2 linked regions of the Exiguobacterium sibiricum 7-3 genome follow. The protein of the gene in region 2 interacts with the protein of the main gene of each other region in a pairwise test. Links are inferred from orthologs where the notes say so. Each region holds a gene or a part of one and is shown on either strand. Other genes may lie near its edges.

Evidence for each region. Proteins that work in one complex are often made in the same cells at the same time.
Region 1: the proteins of P402_RS0102435 (region 2) and P402_RS0107765 interact in binary tests that used the Escherichia coli proteins (3 or more experiments, as listed by UniProt). The link is inferred for Exiguobacterium sibiricum 7-3 from one-to-one orthologs.

What each region holds. Positions count from the first base shown.
Region 1 is NZ_KK211190.1:1,352,521-1,355,912, reverse strand. It holds P402_RS0107765 (2-oxoglutarate dehydrogenase E1 component), read right to left. Parts: upstream 3,057-3,392; coding sequence 201-3,056; downstream 1-200. Other genes in the region: odhB (2-oxoglutarate dehydrogenase complex dihydrolipoyllysine-residue succinyltransferase), read right to left, coding at 1-149. UniProt on the Escherichia coli protein: E1 component of the 2-oxoglutarate dehydrogenase (OGDH) complex which catalyzes the decarboxylation of 2-oxoglutarate, the first step in the conversion of 2-oxoglutarate to succinyl-CoA and CO(2).
Region 2 is NZ_KK211190.1:268,343-272,346, forward strand. What follows is about bases 499-3,466. They hold P402_RS0102435 (ABC-F family ATP-binding cassette domain-containing protein), read right to left. Parts: upstream 2,950-3,466; coding sequence 1,048-2,949; downstream 499-1,047. Other genes in these bases: P402_RS0102425 (flavin reductase family protein), read left to right, coding at 499-588; P402_RS16690 (hypothetical protein), read right to left, coding at 656-1,048; P402_RS0102440 (redox-sensing transcriptional repressor Rex), read left to right, coding at 3,106-3,466. Outside these bases: more of P402_RS0102425, read left to right, coding at 1-498; more of P402_RS0102440, read left to right, coding at 3,467-3,765; P402_RS0102445 (twin-arginine translocase TatA/TatE family subunit), read left to right, coding at 3,765-3,968; twin-arginine translocase subunit TatC, read left to right, coding at 3,976-4,004. UniProt on the Escherichia coli protein: Genetic data indicate it may be involved in ribosome assembly or function.

The DNA.
Region 1 (3,392 bases), 1.1 Mb from region 2 along the record:
TCGTCTGACGGTACTTCGATGTTGACTTTATCTGTCTCCAGTTCGACGATGGCTTCCCCTTTTTCTACCTGATCGCCTGGTTGTTTTAACCATGATGCGACTGTACCTTCTGTAATCGATTCTGCAAGTTCTGGCACTTTGATTTCCATGTTAATTCGTCCCCCTAAGACTTTTCGTGTTTGACCCCACTTGATTTTAGATTAGACATTTGTTTCGGAAGTAGCCGACGTGCTTGGTTGATCGACTGTCGTTCGTGTCAAGGCTTCTGTTAGAATCCGCGCTTGTTCGACTTTGTGGCCAGTCGGATCACCTTCCGCCGTACTCGAACGTCGACGACGACCGATGTAACGAACAGTTGTAATCCCATTGATGGCAACCGATTCAAGACGTGGTTCGATGTATGTCCAAGCGCCCATGTTTTTCGGTTCTTCCTGAACCCAGACAAATTCACTGACGTTCGGATAACGTTCGAGCAAAGCATTTAACTGCTTAGCCGGGAACGGATAGATTTCTTCAATCCGGACGATGTGTAACCAGTTGAAATCATCGTCTGATTTCGAGACAGCTTCTGCTAAGTCAATCGCGACCTTACCGCTACAGAAGACGATCCGTTCAACTTGTTCCGGTGATTGTCCCAGTCCGTTTTGTTCGACGATTCGTTTGAATGAACCGTCTGTCAGTTCGGATAAATCAGAGGTTGCGAGTGGATGACGGAGTAAGCTTTTCGGCGTCATGACGACAAGCGGACGTACTTCTTCTTTCCCAAGAATCGCAGCTTGACGGCGAAGCAGATGGAAATACTGGGCTGCACTTGAGACATTAGCGACCGTCCAGTTCTTCTCACCTGACAGTGTCAAGAAACGTTCGAGACGGGCACTGGAATGCTCCGGTCCTTGTCCTTCATAACCATGCGGTAACAGCATGACAAGTCCAGATGTCTGTCCCCATTTGGCACGGCTTGCCGAGATGAACTGATCAAAGATGACTTGACCGGAGTTCGCAAAGTCACCGTACTGCGCTTCCCATAAAACAAGTGTTTCCGGTGCAAAGACGTTATAGCCGTATTCGAATCCGAGAACACCCGCTTCTGATAACGGACTGTTGTAAACGGCAAACGATGCTGTTGCTGAAGTCAAGCTGTGCATCGGTGAAAACGATTTGCCTGTCTTCACATCATTCAGATTGATGTTTCGTTGTGCAAACGTCCCCCGCTCCGAATCTTGACCACTGAGTCGAATCGGCGTGCCATCGGAAAGAATCGAAGCAAATGCCAATGTTTCCGCATGACCCCAGTCGATGCCGTTTTTCGTCGTCAACGCATCGGTCCGGCGTTTCAACACTTTTTCAAGTTTATGGAAAACACTGAATCCACTTGGCCATTCGAGCAACTGTTCGTTGTAAGCCGTCAATTTTTCAACTGCGACACCGGTTTCGACGTGAGGAACGCCCTTGAAGACGACATCCGGCATGACTCCACCGTACTCTTTTTCGACATTCGGGACCTTCTCACGAGCCGCTTTCATCATGTCATTGATGTCCGTTTCAATTGTCGTGACATCTTCTTTTGAGACATCCCCTTGTTCAACCAGTTGTTTCGCATATAAGACACGTGCTGAATCATGCTTATGGATTAAATCATAGAGTACAGGGTTGGTATTCATCGGCTCGTCCATCTCGTTATGTCCGAAACGACGGTATCCGATCAAATCAATCAAGACGTCTTTGTTGAATGTCGCCCGGTATTCGCTGGCAAGCAATGCTACGGCTAAACAACTTTCCGGCTCATCTGCATTGACGTGGAAAATCGGAATTTCATACCCTTTCGCCAAATCACTTGAATAACGGGTCGACCGTGAATCCGTCGGTTCCGTCGTAAAGCCGATCGTATTATTGGCAATGATATGAATCGTTCCGCCTGTGTTATATCCTTTCAAATTCGTCAGGTTCAACGTTTCAGCGACGATTCCTTGCCCCGGGAAGGCGGCATCTCCATGAATGAGGATGGCAGCGGCTTTTCCCTGCTCCTGACGAGGTGCCCCTTTTTGCGAACGGTCATCTTGCGCTGCCCGTGTGAATCCTTCAACGACAGGATCGACGAACTCGAGGTGAGACGGGTTGTTGGCAAGCGTCATCCGGACGTTACTCGATTGTTGCTCCATTTTCCGGTTCAACCCTAAATGATATTTCACGTCCCCTGTCCAACCATATGTGATCCCGATCGAACCTTCCGAAGGAACCAAGTCATGGTTTGGCGCGTGTTGGAATTCTGCAAAAATCATTTCATACGGTTTGCCTAAAACGTGCGCTAAGACATTTAATCGTCCCCGATGCGCCATTCCGATGTTAATCGTTTCCGACCCATTCGCAATCAGATGTCCAACGATCGTATCGAGCAATGGGACCATCGCATCGAGTCCTTCAATCGAGAACCGTTTCTGTCCGACATACGTCTTATGGAGGTATTTTTCAAATAATTCCGTCTCAGCCAATCTTTTAAAGAGCTGCTTTTTTTGTTCAATTGATAAACGTGCCGTCAACGCACCTTGTTCAATTTTTTGGCGTAACCATTTCTTTTCTTCCAAATCGTCGACATGTTGGAATTCAACAGCCGCAGCCCCTGTGTACTGGGCTTTTAAATGCTCGATCCCTTCATAGGCATCCGACAGATGTCCCGGTGGCTCCGGACAAACGAGCGTGACCGGCATGCCGCGTAAATCGGCTTCTGTCAATCCGAACTGACGAAGTTCGAGCAGTTCTGTTTCCCGCGGATGATCTTTCAGCGGATAGATGTCAGCCGCAAGGTGACCTTTCGCTCGAATTTGATCCGCTAAGCGACTCGCTGACAAATACTTTTCGAAATCTCCCGTTTCGATCGGTTGCTGAGTCACTGATTCTGCGACCGGAGCACCATTTTGCTCGAAATAGGCCCGTGTTTCTTCATCAACAGAAGAAGCATCTTCTAAAAAGCGTTCATACAATTCAATGATGTATCCAAGGTTTGGTCCATAAAATGTTTCCTGTTCCCGGCTTGCCATGTACGGTTCCCCCCGTTTCATTCATTTCACCCTTTGTACAAAAAATCTGTACTTTTCCAGCTCTCTACCTGTTAGCGCTTTCAAATCGTATGACATAAAAATTCGGTAATTGTCATGTTCCTTCCAGTGCGAACACAACTCTTAACGAAGGCCTGTATGTCAAAAGTGTTTGCCTTAGTTATTATATTACTACTTCTTTTAGGTTAGTGCGTTTCGAATTCCCAATTTCTCAGTCATAAATGTATAAGTTTTTCTTATGACTGTACCCTGTGTTCTTTATGATTGAAACATCTCTAGGCGAAAACTGATGTTTTCATCAAAAAAGAGCAGGAATGACCTTCCTGAAGGTCATTCCTG
Region 2 (4,004 bases):
TTTGATGCACAGTCACTCAGTCCAAAAGAAAATTATAAATTGTTGATCGGGAGTATCATCCCGAGACCGATTGCCTTTGTCACGACGAAAGGAGCGGACGGAACGGTCAATGCCGCCCCGTTTTCGTTCTTCACCGTCGCTTCGAGCCATCCGCCGCAACTGTTGATTGCCGTTCAAAAGACGGATCAGGGCGAAAAAGACACCGCTAAAAACATCTTATTGAATCAAGAATATGTCATCCATATCGTCAGTGAAGAGATCGTCGAAGCGGTCAACGAAACGGCAGCCCCGCTCGCTTACGGTGAAAGTGAACTGGAGCGGACGAATCTGACACTGATCGACAGTGATTTGATTGACGTCCCGGCAGTTGCGGAAGCGAAGGTTCGCTTTGAACTGAAGCTGACACAACACGTTGAGCTGGAGGCAGCTGATTTATTGATCGGCGAAGTCATTCGATACCATGTCGCAGATGAACTCGAGGAGTCGTTCCGGATTGATGCGGACGGTTTAAAAGCAATTGCCCGTCTCGCCGGAAATGATTATGCCAAGATTGGTGAAATCTTCACGATTGCCCGCCCTACGAAATAAGACAACGCCATACAAATAGACGAGGAAAGCAGATTCGATATCCGCTTTCCTCGTCTATTTTTGTTGCTTACTCCATGTTATGGCGTTTACTGTACTGGAAACCGTCCAGCAGATAAAACAGGACGGCAAGCGCCCAGATTCCGACACAACTGATCAAAAAGGCGACCAGTGGTGAGACAGCGCCGTAATACATGATGATCATCGGATCATTCAGTTCGACGAACGACTGAATCGTCAACAACGTGCAGATCAGACCGGACAATAAACTGATGAACAGTCCGCTCCACGTTTGGATGACAAGACCAATCATACAGGAAATTAAGATGAACAATGGATAAACGGCATTAAACGCATCCGGACGAATGAAAGCCGAGACATAGTCCGCATACATCGGGACGAAGTAGAGGACGCCGGACAATAATCCTTGGATCAGATTGATCAGATAACTTTTCGAGCGCATCAGTGGAACGACTCCCACTGTTCCATCAAATCGAGCAAGTCGACATCAATCTGATCGCGCTCTGCCGAAAGGGCGGTCGCTTTCGGAATATCATTAAAGACTTCCGGTTCGCACAACAACTGTTCGATTTCAACCGACCGGTTTTCTAACCGTTCAATTTCTTGTTCGAGCTGCTCGAGTTGCTGTTTCTTTTTACGTGCTTCTTTTTGGGCTTCCTTGTCAATCGTCTTTGTCGACGCGACTTTGATTGCTTTCGCTTCTTCCGCTTCGAGACGGGCGATTTCTTCCTTCTCGGCTTTTTTCTCCATATAATACGAGTAGTCACCGAGGTAATCGGTCACACCGTCTGTACTCATCTCGATGACGCGGGTCGCAACCCGGTCGATGAAGTAACGGTCGTGGGAGACGAACAGCAAGGTGCCTTCGTAATCGACGAGTGCGTTTTCGAGGACCATTTTCGAATCAAGATCCAGGTGGTTCGTCGGCTCATCCAGCACAAGCAGATTCGTTTTCCGTAACTTCAGCTTCGCGAGCGCCAGACGTCCGCGTTCACCGCCCGATAATTCATGGACGAGCTTGAAGACATCATCGCCGCTGAATAGGAACTGCCCGAGAACGGACCGGACTTCCTGTTCGCGCATCAACGGCCATTCGTTCCAAATCTCATCGATGACACGGTTGCGGTCATTCAGTTCCGCCTGCTCCTGATCGTAGTAGCCGATTGAGACACCGGTACCGAAACGATAGTCACCGAACAGCGGTTTGAGACGGCCGACAAGCACTTTCAGTAACGTCGACTTGCCTATTCCGTTTGGTCCGACGAGCGCCAGTGATTCCGCACGTTGCAGCCGGAACGTAATGTTTTTCGAGACGGCTTCTTCGTAGCCGACAGCGAGTTGATTGACCTGCAGGACATCATTGCCGCTCTGCTTTTCAATCGGGAATGACAGAACCGTACTGCGTTCGTCACCGTCCGGACGGTCGATTCGGTCGACTTTTTCGAGACGCTTGCGGACACTTTGCGCCCGTTTCGTCGTCGTCGCACGGGCGATGTTACGCTGGATGAAGTCCTGCATCTTCGCGATGTCTTCCTGTTGCTGTTCGAACTGTTTCATTTCCTGTTCGTACAGTGCCGCTTTTTGTTCGAGATACTTCGTATAGTTGCCGGTGAATTTCCGCGACACGTTCCGGGACAATTCATAGACGACGTTGACGACTTGATCGAGGAAGTAGCGGTCGTGGGAAACGATCAAGACGGCACCACGGTAACCGGATAAGTAGCTTTCGAGCCAAGACAACGTATCGATGTCGAGGTGGTTGGTCGGCTCATCGAGAATCAACAGTTCCGGTGCCTGGAGCAACATCTTCGCCAGGGCAAGCCGGGTCCGCTGTCCACCAGAAAGCGTCTGAATCCGGCGGGAATAATCGTCCGGATAAAAACGCATCCCGTGTAAGACAGAGCGGATGTTGGCTTCGAACTGATAGCCGCCGGCTTCCGAGAAGTCGTGTTGCGCTTGATCATACGTTTTCAGGAGACGGTCATAGGCAGTCGGATCATTTAATATGTGCTCCATGCCCATTTCGATTTCCATCCGGCGAAGCGCCCGTTCCTGATCCTGCAGATGCTCAAAGACGGTCAGCATCTCGTTCCAAATCGATTCGTTCGACTCGAGTCCGCTGTCCTGCGCGAGATAACCAATCCGGACTTCCTTGCTTTTCATGATCTCCCCCGAGTCATGTGACAGCTCCCCGGCGATGATTTTTAAAAGTGTCGATTTTCCGGCACCGTTTCGTCCGACGAGGGCGATCCGGTCCCGTTCCTGTACTTCGAGTTTAATATTGTCTAAAATCGGCTCTACGCCGAATGATTTTGAGAGTTGGTTTACTTGTAAGAGAATCATATCCATCCATCCTTCCACCCTTTAGTCTATCACGAAAAATCCTGCCGAATATAATATTTGTTACTCTATGTGAAGTGGTTTACAATCAAGGGGAGTAGAATTCTTTGCATTGATTTGGGTGCCACGTCAGAACGTGGCCGAAGGGGGAACTGCAGTATGAATGGGCCAGACACAAAAATACCACAAGCAACGGCGAAACGACTGCCGTTATATTATCGTTTTATCCAGAGTCTCTATAACTCCGGCAAGCTGCGCGTCTCGTCAGCAGAGCTCAGCGAAGCGGTCAAAGTCGACTCCGCGACGATCCGTCGTGACTTTTCCTACTTTGGGGCGTTAGGGAAAAAAGGGTACGGTTATAATGTTCAACATTTGTTAACATTTTTCCGAAAGACACTCAACCAAGACGAGGTCACGAATGTCGCCTTAATCGGGGTCGGACATCTCGGAACAGCGTTTGCAAATTATAACTTTTTAAAGAATAATAGTACTCGTATCGTCATCGCGTTTGACGCCGATGAAGACAAGGTCGGAACGACGACGCAGGACGTTCCGATTTATCATGTGTCGGATATGAAAGAACAAATCAAAGCGAACCATGTCGATGTCGCCATCTTGACGGTACCGTCCCAGTTCGCCCAGTCAGTGGCGGATGAGTTAGTTGAGTACGGTGTGACCGGCATTCTGAACTTTACACCGGCCCGGTTGAATGTACCGGCCCATGTCCGGGTGCATCACATCGATCTGTCAATCGAGCTGCAGTCGCTCGTCTATTTCATGAAGCATTATTCGCAATCAGCTGAAGGAGTGAAATCATAATGGAAAACTTAATCCCGTTAACACTTGGTATTGGACCGGCAAGCATCGCCTTGATCGGTGTCGTCGCCCTCATCATCTTCGGACCGAAGAAATTACCGGAACTCGGCCGCGCGGCCGGTCAAACGTTAAAAGAGTTCAAGAGTGCGACACATGGCATCATGGAAGATGATAAGGACAAAAAGGACGAAATGAAAGAGAAGTGAGTGAATCATGGCGATCGATCAAGAACAGAGTGTGAC